4 regions of the Dehalobacter sp. DCA genome follow, and region 1 is predicted to be linked to each of the others. Evidence: riboswitches for the same ligand, from Rfam matches in the RefSeq annotation. Region 1 holds a riboswitch; each other region holds the start of a gene.
The links. A riboswitch is a leader RNA that binds a small molecule or an ion and turns the genes downstream of it on or off. The one in region 1 is predicted to bind cyclic di-GMP.

Region 1 (3,116 bases):
TTTCGCGTTATCATTTTTTTATCATCGTTCAACAATAATAAACCGTCCTTGTCATAGGCGACCACGCAGGCACATAGACTTTAGTGTCAGCCATGTCTGTATCCTTCCTCAGAAAGAACGGTTATCTGATCAAGAAATCTGAGCGTGGTGTATAAGCTGTATTAAACGAGTAGCCTCTTGAATTCATGTCTCCCATCTTTATCAGCATGAGGTTAATATCTGTGTTCATCATGGCTGCAATCTGGACAACGTCATAACCTTCACAGGCATACTTATGAACCTCATCATCGGGAAGAAGCAGTGAAGCTGCAAATAAATTGGCTTCGTACTCTGGACGCGTATTCATGGAATAAAGAACGTATTCACGGAAAGGACTGTCATCGGCAAGATTCCGATGATGTGCGTCATGGCCGAGCTCATGGGCGCATACCAAAGTCTGCACCTGTTCCGGCAAGTTACCATTCAAAAAGATGAAGCGGTTGCGCTGAATCACGCGGTAAAGCCCTTTCAGTTTAGTGAAGTCATTGCGGAACAGAACCTCAATGCCCAGCTCGTCTGCTATGGCAAAAGGATCACGCGTTCCGAAGCGCTTGATATATTTTTCAGCTGATTTATAAATATGCGCCTTGTTCAATGAATTCACCCCCTATGCTAATTCTATCACAGCAGCAGTCCAAAAAAACGGACTACTCCTTGTCTGCATTGCGGTACTTTTTCGGCGTGTACTTTTTGTTTTTCTCCTTGGCTATCCAATAAGCGTCGGTGATTGCCCTCATAACGGCATCCAAATCCTCGTCATCCATGTCGCCTCCGGCAAAAAGGCCGCTGACCTCTGTGATGAGCTGCTGAGCGTGCTTCTTTCCACGGTAGCCGTATTTTTCTCCGGCAGCATTTATAAACTCCTCATTCTCGGTTAGAAGATAATTCATCTCAACACCTAAAACTGCAGCAAGCTTCCCGTATACCTCGCGTTTCTTGGGATAGCAATCTCCGTTTTCATAGCTGACCATTGTTCGCAGAGATACTCCGACCGCCTGCGCCAGTTCCGCCTGCGTCATGTCTTTTGCGACGCGGGCATTTTTTATTTTTTCTCCGAATTTCATGTAGACCGCCCTCCTATAATAAGCAGGTAAGTTTCATATTGTATATTGACAAGTGAAAGTAAATTGCATATAATTCAAATATGCAGATAACATGCACATTTATAATAATTCATGTTGCACATAGTGTCAAGAGTTATTTCTTCTGTGAAAACGATTGAACCAACGGATTGCCGGAAAATTACCGTCTGCAAAGCGCATGACGGCTTTAATTACTCTGACAGCTAAATGTAAATAAAGTTAAGGGCAAACCTGTCTAAAGGCAGGGACGCAAAGCCGAGGGTCTAAAGCGTTTGCCGCGCTATGACAGCCTGGCTGCCGATCTTTGCGAATGCCTGCCCTTTTTAAGAGCAGGCGTTTGTATTGATAGAGAAAATAATGCAGGAGGGTACGAGATGGTGAAAAAGATAATGCTCAAATGTCCGAATTGCGGACGCCGAATTGCTGATTACAGCGGAAATGCTGAGGCACTGGCCCTGTTAGCTGAAACGAGTGAGGCTGAAAGTGATGTTGTAAACGTAAAGTGTCATCTATGCAAGTCTCAGGTTTCAATTTTGCTGGACAATAACGAGGTCTATAAGAGTAAGAAGTTCTCAGACCTCAAGCTATAAGGCAGACTGCACAATCAAATAAATGAACTTATGATATTCGATTCCAGCGCTTGACGCTATCCTCCCCTTGTAAAGCGGAGTGATTATAAAGGTGCCGGCCGGGCCTGACGAGTAGCACTATTGCTATGCGTCAGGCCCGGCCGGTTCTGCATTCAGAAGAAGCTGCTCGTTTGGCTCCCCAGAAAGGAGCAAAACCAGTGGCTTTTATTTTATGCAATAACAAAACAGCGGTTCGCTGCCGATCTCCTCCGCTTGTTCTTCATTTCCGGATTTTCAGATTCACGAAATGGAGGACAAGCTTATGAATAGCCATGATAAAAAATATACCCTGCTGGTCAGAGGGACGCGTGTCACAGTGGCCAAGGAGGTCTACAAAGCATATTACCACTGCCGGGACAGAGAGAAATACATGGACAAGCTGGCGGAGGATAACAATATCTCGCTTGAAGGATGCAATGAGAAAGGCATCTCCGTGGAGTACATAATTTCTACTGCAGAGGATTCCATGGAGGATGTAATTGTTCAGCGCGATATGGTTAAAAGGCTTAAACAATGTCTGCTGCAGTTAAATGAAAATGAACGTCAGCTGATTATAGCGCTTTATTACCTCAAAAAAAGTGAGCATCAATTGTCTGCAGAAACTGGTATTCCTCGCATGACCATACACAATCGCAAAAAACGAATATTGAGTCAGCTCAAAAAACTTTTAGAAAAATAAAAGTTTTTTGGTCCAACCCCTCACTTTTTTCCCTAAAGAAGTGAGGGGAATTGTTTATCTCCTGTTGTTCTTTGAAAATATTATATCCGGCAGCATAGATACATGAGCTGTCCAGCCGTGTGAAAAGCGGCAGCGACGTTGACGGGCGCGCCAAGACTGCCTGCGGATGGATTTCATCCGTCGAACCGATGGCATCGAAGGTGACGAGCGGGAACGCCCGGTCATAAAACAGTCCGTGGTGGACTGTTTCGCAATGAAATGGACAGTGATAATGCTACTTCCGCCCAGCCACAGACTCAAGCAATGGGGGCGGCTCGCAGAGATCCTGGGAGAGGTTAAATTCCTATGGCGTTTGCTTAACCGGCAAACCATTTATGCTGCCGCCCTAAGAGCCGTAAGGTTTTTTCGCTTCGGGAAGTAGTGTCGAATAGAAGCGGCAATTCGCAATGAAGAACAAGCAGATTATTTTTGATCTCGGAAACTATGCGGCAGGGCGGTCTTTTTTTCGTCCTGCCGTATCCTTCTGAGATTAAATTCAAAATATCAGGGAGGAAAACGTAATGGAAAAGAAAGTGTTAGCTGAATTGCTAAAGAAGGAGCTAATTATCGGATATGTGTACGGGCTTGACGGAGAGTGTCAGGAATTCTATTTTGAGAAATCCCCGTCCGGCATTGCAAGCTTTATTA
Region 2 (3,116 bases), 240 kb from region 1:
CGGAAATTTCTCTACAAGCGGTTCCAAAAAACATTGACTGGGAAGAATTAGACGACGACGCCATCCTTCAACAGATTCTATATCCTGGGATCCTGGAAGAAATCATCGAACCTTCTGTACAGAACCCGACAGACAGCACCTCCCCTCCTCCTTTTATCAGCTATGTTACCTTCAACCGTCTCGGGCTTACCATGCAGAACCTAAACAAGATTTTGGATTCAGACGAAGATTTTGAAATGCATATCATCGACTGCAACTCCAAAGATGATACCTGGAATTATATCAAAAGCCTTCAGGACAAAAGAATTAAATCCAAAACACGCTTTAAGGTTAACCGGGGGCCGATCTATGTCCTGAACTACAACCTCAGAAAAAGAAAACCCAACCAGTATTTCTTCACGATTGACAGCGATGTCTATATCAAGACCAAAAACTGGCTGACCAGGTATATGGAAATATTTGAAGCTTTTCCGGAAGTCGGTCTCTTAGGAACCATGCGAGATAACCCTTATCCGAGATTTCTCCCTCCCGTCATTCCTCAGGTCAATAATGATCTGTCCTATCTTCAGCTGAGAAATGCCGGCATTGATGTAATCATGGATTTTATTCCGGGATGTCTTCAGGGGTTACGGCCCGAGCTCATTGACCGGATCGGTTATTGGAATGAGGAATGCGGGTATGGCGATGCTGAATTATCACCAAGGATTGTGCATTATACACCTTTCAAAGTCGGCTTTGTCACGACCGTGGAAATTGATATGACCCAGTTCATCGGCTGTGACAAGTGTCAGGCCCAAAACCTCTGCACGCTGAACAGAAGCATAAAAACCTGCTTTATGCTGGCCAAGCAGGCCAACAGTAACGAAAGCTTTGCCAAAAAGGCCAAATGGAAATACCTCGAAGTATTTCAAGAGCTAGCCGATGGAAAAAGAACAGCCTATTGCGCCTCACTTTTGGACCCTGCATCCCGGGAAGGGAATTTGTACCATGATGCCTGGGCACTCGAGAATTTTGAATATTATTTGAGAAGATCGAACTGATCTTTACAAAACATGAACGAAGATGCTATACTTCTTTTCTAGACACAATCCGGTTGATCAGGATTTTTCAGATTTCAATTAAAATATAATATGGTTCTTAATGTGTTGGGGCAAACTTCACGAAAGTGAAGGACGCTAAAGTCATGGGTCTAAATCAGGGAATTTGAAAATGCATGCAATACAAAATGAATGGAATCCAAATGCATTTCCAGGATATTCTGACAGGATTGCCAGACTACAAGGATTTTGAACTTCTCAGGGGAGAGCAGTTCCTTTTATGGATCTGCTCTTTTTTATTTCAACTATTTTGTATATTCTAACCGGTTAGGCCAATAAAAATTGACCACACTAATGATGGAGGTGTACGATTCATGACCTTGATTCTGACCCTTGTTATTTTTGTAGCTACGTATGCACTGATCGTAACGGAGAAAATCCCGCGGGCTGTCGCCGCGGCCCTCGGTGCCTGTCTCCTGATTCTTTTAGGTATATTCCCGCAGGAGACTGCTGTGGAACACATCGACTGGAATACGCTGGGCTTACTTATCGGCATGATGATCATTGTCGATCTGACCAGACGTTCCGGTGTCTTCAGCTTTCTGGCTATTTGGGTCGCTAAGAAAGTCAAAGGCAATCCAATCAGACTGCTGATCTCTTTGGCTATACTGACTGCCATTTTATCGGCTTTTCTGGATAACGTGACGACTGTTTTGCTGGTCGTTCCGGTTTCCATTGTGATTGCTGAAACCTTGAAATTAAACCCAATACCTTTTCTGATTACCCAGATTCTAGCCAGCAACATCGGGGGAACCGCGACCCTGATCGGTGATCCTCCGAATATCATGATTGCCGGACCGGCAGAGCTTACTTTTATGGATTTCATGGTGAACCTGGCACCTGTGACGATTGTGATCTTGGCTGTTACCCTATTGGGCTTTTATTTTCTTTATCGCCAAAAGCTAAAGACCGATAAGGAATCCATCGCCCTGCTGCTGTCGCAAAATGAATACGACTATATTAAAGACTGGGCCCAGCTCAAAAGAAGCCTGGCCGTGCTCGCTCTGACCATTGTCGGTTTTATGCTGCACGCCGTCATCCATGTTGAGACCGCTACGATTGCGCTGGCCGGAGGCATGCTGCTCATGGTGCTGAGCCGTGAGGAACCGGAAGAGGTATTTCTGGCGATTGAATGGCCGACGATCTTCTTCTTTACCGGATTATTCGTTTTAGTCGGAGGATTGGTCGAAGTCGGCGTCCTGGACAAGGTTGCTGAATGGAGCCTTGGGCTTACCGGCGGTGTGCCGGTCGTCATGGCGATGCTGATTGTCTGGCTTTCCGCTATTTTTTCAGCTTTCGTCGATAATATTCCGTTCGTGGCCACCATGATTCCGTTGATTCAAAAAATCGGGGTCCTCGGCGGGCTGACCCCAGAACAGCTCCAGCCGCTCTGGTGGTCTCTGGCTCTGGGCGCCTGCCTGGGCGGAAACGGCACCATTGTCGGTGCCTCGGCCAACGTCATTGTCTCAGGGATTGCCGAAAAAAACGGCTATACGATCAGCTACAAAAAATACTTCCTGATCGCATTTCCGTTCATGCTTCTATCCATTGTGATCGCCTCGGCGTATATTTTGCTGCGGTACTATTAGATTCTTTCTCTCTCTTCAAAATGAGTATGAAGCAATCTATGGGCAGTGTCACTGAAAGGCTGGCCCAGATATTCCTGATAAAGTTTCTGGATTTCTGAATTCTCATGAGATTTTCTGATCTTTTTATTTTTATCTTCCTGATAGATCGCTTCCTGACGCTTGCGGACAATTTCAAAATTGCCGTGATGGTAGGGCTGCCCACCTCCGGCAACACAGCCTCCGGGACAAGCCATAATTTCAATGGCTTCATATTGATTCTTACCGTCCCTGATTTCCTCGAGCAGGGTCCGGGCGTTTCCGAGCCCGCTGGCAATGCCAATCCGTAGCATCTTGTCGCCGATTTGAACTGTGGCCTTTCGCAAACCTCCATCTCCCCGGAGCTGCTCGAACTCAACTTTCTGTAATTCTTCACCGGTCAGCCACTCATAAG
Region 3 (3,116 bases), 1.4 Mb from region 1:
GGGTAAAGCAAGTATTTATTATCGGAGGAACTGGAATAATATCGTCCTCGGTCGAACAGGCAATTAAAAACCTTGGTATCAGCGTTACCAGAATTGCCGGTACGGACCGCTATAATACATCCTTGCTGGTAGCGGAAAAGATAGGAACTTTTGACCAGGCAGTGGTTGCTACCGGGAGCAATTTCCCTGATGCATTGTCTATTGCTTCGATAGCCGGGATTAAAGGGTATCCGATTCTGCTAACGGACAAGTATTCGATCCAGTCTGATATTCTTTCTTACTTAAAAAGTAAAGTCACGACTACGATTGTGGTCGGAGGTACCGGTGCAATTAGCGACAGCATTTATAACAAGCTGCCTTCCCCTGTGAGACTGAACGGTGATAGCCGGTACACAACGAACCTCAGTATTATCAAATATTTTGCGAGTAGCTTTGATTTTAAAAACTGTTACGCTGCAACCGGTGAAAACTACCCGGATGCATTAACCGGCTCGGCACTTGCAGCTAAAAATAATGCGCCAGTCTTTCTGGTCAGCAGTTCGGTGAGCCTTTCTCTTTTAAACTATATTAAGGATCAAAATATATCGTCATTTACCGCATTTGGAAGTTCCAATGTCCTGTCATCATCTGTCTTAAACAGTATGGTCGCATCAGTGTCGGGAACAAGCAGCAAGATACCTGCCATACCGGATGATCTGACTGCTATTGCCTCAAGCCCGATCGAGATTGATCTGGACTGGGATGCGGTAACCGATGCGACAGGCTACTATGTTTATAGAGCGACATCATCTACCGGGACCTATACAAAAATTGATACCGTCCAAACGAGCTCTTACACGGATGATGGTCTCACAGCTGGAAAAACTTACTATTATAAAGTTAAAGCCTATAACAGCTATGGAGAGAGCGACTATTCCACAAGGGCGTATGACACAACAGATGCAGACTATGCGTTGGATACCCCTTCAAACCTTGAGGCAACTGCCTTGAATTCAAAAGAAATTTACCTGAGTTGGGATGAAGTTGATGGTGCCAGTTATTACTATATCTACAGGTCAACCTCATCCTCAGGTACTTACACCAAAATCAAAACTGTTTCGACCAATTCGTATACCGATACAGGGCTCACAGCGGAGGAAACTTATTATTACAAGATACAGGCATACGGAAGCGATGGGTTGAGCGCCTTTTCATCTGTGAAGTATGACAAGACAGACGCAGTAAGCGTACCTGCTACGTTGACAGCTACAGCATTGAGTTCCAGCCAGATCAAATTGACCTGGGAGACCGTCAGTGATGCCGAGTCCTATTATATTTACAGGGCAACCTCCGAGACCGGAACGTATACCAAGATTGCAACCGTAACCGCTCTTGAATATACAAATACTGGGCTCACTTCAGGAAAAACATACTATTACAACATCAAGGCCTATAATGGCAGCAGTCTAAGTGATTATTCCTCAGTGGCTGAGGCAACGACCGAATAGATATGACCAAAGTCCTATTCTCTGTGCTCCGTTGGTATCAAAATGCCTGTCAACAGTTGTATTAAGTTTTTTGGTGAATTATAATAACCATATTAACACGATAAGGGCAAATCCGTCGAAAGGCGGAGACGCAAAGCCACGGGTCTAAAGCCGAAAGGTTATGGCAGCCGGGTTGCCGAATGGGTAACTGAATTAACACTTAATTAGGGTACCTGTTCCAGAACTTGGAGCAGGTATTTTTTTCTCCCCAGGCGGCAAGAACAACAAATTAAGGTTTTGAAAGGAGTAGAAAAATGTTCAAAAAAAGGATTTTGGTATCGGTTCTGTGTTTGCTTTTTACTTTTGCTGTTGCTCCAACTTATGTTTTTGCTGAAACAGTGACGGGTGACACTACAACAACTGAATCCGAGACCATAACAACTGGCGAGGATGCTACGAATACAACAGACGATACTGCTAACGAAACTACGAATGATGCTACAAATGATACTACAGCTGATACAGTCGATGAAGAAATTGCCGATGAAGCTGGTGTAACGCCGGACAGCTGGCTGTACTCACTCGAACAAATGATTGAAAGTGTTCAGGTGGCCGTGACCTTCTCTGCGGAAGGAAAAGCAGAACTGCTGGTCGAGTTTGCGAATGAAAGACTGGCTGAAGCGGAAATCATGTCCGAGCAAAACCAGTTGGATTTGATGGAACAGGTTTTGAAAGTCTATTCAGATACGATAAAGAAAGCCAATTTCCAGGTTCAACAGATCATTGAGGATACCGAAGCAGTTGACGGAACGGATACTACGGGTACAGATGCCACCACTGCCGAGGAAGAAACCACCGCAGCTACCACTGAAGAAACAACTACGGATGAAACAGCCATGGATGAAACGGTGGCAGTTGACACAGAAGAAAATACCGTCATCAGCAATCTACTTGCCAGCATTGAACTTGTCCAAAGTGATGCCGACAAAATTGTCCTGAAAATCAGCGGCAATCTGACGGAAGAACAGGCTGAGATCATGCAGAATATCATCCAAGCCGAAGTCCAGAATACCATTGCCATTAAAGCCTATGTAGCTGCGAAAGTAGCCTATGCTGAAGCTGTGCAAGAATTTGCAGCAGCCAAGGCGGAATTGGGACAAGCCCGTGCTTCAGGTGATGAGGCTGCCATCGCAGCCGCTCTGGGAAAAGTAGAACAGGCTCAAGCATATAAAAATGACATGCAGGACCTCAGAAAAGATGTTCAGAAAATCAAAGTTGAGACGATGAAAGAAACCAAAGAAGTCCTGAAAGAGCAAGCTCAGAACATAAAGGACTACAAGAAAGCCAATAAAGATCAGGCCGTAAGCGGCGAGGAAGAGAGCCTGGAAGCAGGGGACGAACAGGATGCAACAGTTGCAGACGATCAGAATGCCACAGCCGATGGCCAGTCTACTTCGGATGAAACAACAGTCGATGCACAGGCCGTTCAGAACACGGTCATAAATACCTCTTCAAATAACGGACATAACGGTAAAGGGCAAGGAAAAAGATAGGATTTTATATTTTCGATAACTGAGAATCATTCAAATCACATTAAATACCTCCTTAGAAGAAATAGACAGCTATCAGGCAGATAAAGTGCCAGGGCTG
Region 4 (3,116 bases), 350 kb from region 1:
CACGTACATTGCTACGGATGAGGGCTGGCTCTATCTGGCAGGGATTCTGGATCTTTACGACCGTTCAATTGTCGGTTGGTCAATGGATAGCCGTATGAAAACGTCACTCGTGATATCGGCTCTAAGGAATGCCATCGGTCGCAAAAAACCTAAAGAAGGTACTCATTTTACATTCAGATCGTGGTGTACAGTATGCCAGTCATAACTACCAGAAACTAATACCAGGAAAAGAACTTTGTTTGCAGCATGAGCCGCAAAGGCAACTGTTATGACAATGCCCCAATGGAATCATTCTGGGGTAAGTTGAAAACAGAATGGCTTAATGACATGCATTTCAAGACCAGAGATGAAGCAAGATCAGCAGTATTTGAGTACATTGAGCTCTTTTACAATCGCAATCGCATTCATTCTTCCAACGATTACATAGCGCCATTAAAGGTGCATGATGCAGCATGATTGCGTAATTCAATGAAAACAATAATTATTTAGGGTTTCTCCGTGTCTACCAAACGTAGGCAAGGTCAGTTTTTGCCGTAAATCCTAATATGGACAGTATTGACGGCGAGATCTGCTATGAAAACCTTCAGTCTTTGCCGCAGAAAGCCGACGGTGCAGTGATCGTCGTCCCTCCGGACCAAACCAATAAGGTCGTTAGGGACGCGGTAGAAGCTGGAATCAAACATATCTGGATTCAGCAGGGGGCTGAATCCAAAGAGGCTATAGACTATTGTACGGAAAATCATATAAACGTCATCCATGACCAATGCGTCCTAATGTTTGCAGAACCATCGTTTCCTCATTCGTTCCACCGGTCCGTACTGAAGGTGTTTGGAAAACTTCCAAAATAGTAGGTTAGCCGGCTCAAAAAACATTTGAGCCGGCAATTTTTTTCAAGAAATGGATCAGCTTCACTCGACAATGGATACAATAAAGGTTGTAAGATCTTCGACAAGGTTATATTCCTTAGCCTGGACATGGGCCAGCCCTTTGTCGGCGATTAATACCCTGATAATCGGGCGCATCGGCAAACTTTTATTTTGGTCAACCACAATCCCAACTTCACCTGTATTGAGCTTAACGGTACAGCCGGTCGGATAGGCCGCAACATGCTTTAAGAACGTTACAACCAACTGCTGGGAGAATAGCTTGTTCGCACATCCCATCACAATTTCACAGGCTTCATGCGGGACGATCCGGGAGTGGCCCGGGCCATCATTGACCAGATTATCATAGAAGTCGGCCAGCCCTACGATTTGAGCCAAGACATGGAGGTGCCGGCCGGACAGCTTCCGGGGATAGCCGTTTCCGTTCAGCCATTCGTGATGCTGCAAAGCAATATGCGCACTCAATAAGTTTAATTCCGATTTGTTCCGAAGTATTTCAAATCCATGTACGGTATGCGTCTTATATAGGTCATTTTCCTTCAGAGTAAAGGCCTCACGTTTGGCGACAAGCTCTTTTGGCAGCTTGACAGTCCCTATATCGTGAAGCAAAGCCCCTACCGCCAGCGCCTCCAGGGTATCTTTATCCAGTCCCAAAGCTTTGCCCAAAATTGTCGCAAGGACACAAACACTGACTGAATGCGCATAAACTTGATTGTCATAGCTCCGCATATCTGTCAGGCTCAGAAATATCTTCTCTTGAAACAGAACGTCTCCGATGATGTTGTTTACCGTCTTTTTTACCTGAAAACCATTGAGGTCTTTACCGATTCGTACCGCTTCCGCTGAATGCTCAATGGAGTTCATTGCCTCCCGCCTGTTTTCCTCGGAAATGACATCTTCGATAACAATATCCTTCGTTTCGTCATCGTCCACATAGACAATACTGATGCCCAGCTCTTTCAGCCGCTCGATATAGGGGGAGGTCAGCGTGACTCCTTTCCCAAGTAATGAACGGCCGTTATGCGAGAAAATGGTTCGTCCCAATACGTCTCCCTTTTGAAGCCGGTTTACACTTACCTGACGCAATTGTAATCTTCCTTTCCGATAAATCAGTGCTAGCTGAAGCAACAAAAAAATCACCAGCAGATTGCATGGCGACATTCAAAACAAACCTGAGCGGATTCGGTGGCCTGGCAGTCATCAGAATTATTCTGGAAGACCCATAGCTTTGCGTCCCTGGCTTTCACCAAGTTTGCCATTGTCGTTGCTCCTGTATCCCTATTCGATTGATATTTCGGTCATAGAACTATTGTAGCACATCGCTTTCAGGTTCTACAGGGGTTATTCGGAAAAATTTAAAGGAGAAACTAAAAATGGGAGCGGATAAAGTGGTTCATGAATCAGTTGATGGGTATATTTTGCAGTTCCCTGATGAGACACAGGAAATATTAAGAGCAATTAGAAATGTGATAAGAGAAGCAGCACCGGACGCAGTGGAAAAGATAAGCTATCAGATGCCTACGTTTGTACTGAACGGTAATCTCGTTCATTTCGCAGCATTCAAAAACCACATTGGATTTTATCCGACACCAAGCGGGATTGAAGCCTTTAAACAGGAACTGGCCGGTTATAAGGGAGCTAAAGGATCGGTACAATTCCCATTAAATAAGCCTATTCCGTATGAGTTAATAAGCAAGATCGTGAAGTACAGAGTCGCGGAGAACGCGCATATCCCAAGAAGAATTCCGTGCTGCGATGTTTAGATACGGCCCTTAATGTTTGGGAAATGCTAAAAAATGTTTATCAGGAGATGCATGCGATGGTTAAATCAATGGTAAGTAAAGAATACAGGCGAAAATGCGCCGACTTTTCATTATGCGGATTGAATTGCTGTCTCTGTCCGCGCTTTCATACGGACGGTTCTTCAAAGTGCCCCGGCTGCGGGGGTCCGGACTTTTTTTTGAAGCATCCTTCCTGTGCCGTAATTACCTGTAATAAAAAGCATCAAAATGTTGAATACTGTTTTGAATGCAGTGTCTATCCATGTGAGAGGTATCAGGCTCCAAGCGAGGCCGATTCCTTTATATCCTATCAAAATGTATTGCAGGATCAGGCCAAGGCTAAAATAGACCTTCAAAATTATCTTGAAGAACTGACGGAAAAACACAAAATTTTAGGCGAACTAATCACGAATTACAACGACGGCAAATCAAAGGGATTTTATTGTCTGGC

Region 2: another riboswitch for cyclic di-GMP. It lies ahead of DHBDCA_RS07690 (ArsB/NhaD family transporter); the one in region 1 lies ahead of DHBDCA_RS06445 (hypothetical protein).
Region 3: another riboswitch for cyclic di-GMP. It lies ahead of DHBDCA_RS13100 (DUF5667 domain-containing protein); the one in region 1 lies ahead of DHBDCA_RS06445 (hypothetical protein).
Region 4: another riboswitch for cyclic di-GMP. It lies ahead of DHBDCA_RS08175 (HD-GYP domain-containing protein); the one in region 1 lies ahead of DHBDCA_RS06445 (hypothetical protein).

What each region holds. Positions count from the first base shown of each region.
Region 1 covers NC_018866.1:1,351,540-1,354,655, reverse strand. Annotated here, with positions in the region: gene DHBDCA_RS06455 (ImmA/IrrE family metallo-endopeptidase) at 122-643, opposite strand; gene DHBDCA_RS06450 (helix-turn-helix transcriptional regulator) at 687-1,103, opposite strand; cyclic di-GMP riboswitch class I at 1,336-1,423, shown strand; gene DHBDCA_RS06445 (hypothetical protein) at 1,496-1,711, shown strand; gene DHBDCA_RS06435 (sigma-70 family RNA polymerase sigma factor) at 2,013-2,429, shown strand; gene DHBDCA_RS15565 (recombinase family protein) at 2,990-3,116, shown strand, end outside.
Region 2 covers NC_018866.1:1,595,499-1,598,614, forward strand. Annotated here, with positions in the region: gene DHBDCA_RS07685 (glycosyltransferase family 2 protein) at 1-1,040, shown strand, start outside; cyclic di-GMP riboswitch class I at 1,140-1,283, shown strand; gene DHBDCA_RS07690 (ArsB/NhaD family transporter) at 1,412-2,686, shown strand; gene DHBDCA_RS07695 (NADH-dependent [FeFe] hydrogenase, group A6) at 2,683-3,116, opposite strand, start outside.
Region 3 covers NC_018866.1:2,712,954-2,716,069, reverse strand. Annotated here, with positions in the region: gene DHBDCA_RS13105 (cell wall-binding repeat-containing protein) at 1-1,487, shown strand, start outside; cyclic di-GMP riboswitch class I at 1,583-1,667, shown strand; gene DHBDCA_RS13100 (DUF5667 domain-containing protein) at 1,781-3,019, shown strand.
Region 4 covers NC_018866.1:1,703,120-1,706,235, reverse strand. Annotated here, with positions in the region: partial or broken gene DHBDCA_RS08185 (IS3 family transposase) at 1-456, shown strand, start outside; partial or broken gene DHBDCA_RS08180 (CoA-binding protein) at 534-848, shown strand; gene DHBDCA_RS08175 (HD-GYP domain-containing protein) at 909-1,970, opposite strand; cyclic di-GMP riboswitch class I at 2,066-2,151, opposite strand; gene DHBDCA_RS08170 (iron chaperone) at 2,258-2,647, shown strand; gene DHBDCA_RS08165 (DUF3795 domain-containing protein) at 2,704-3,116, shown strand, end outside.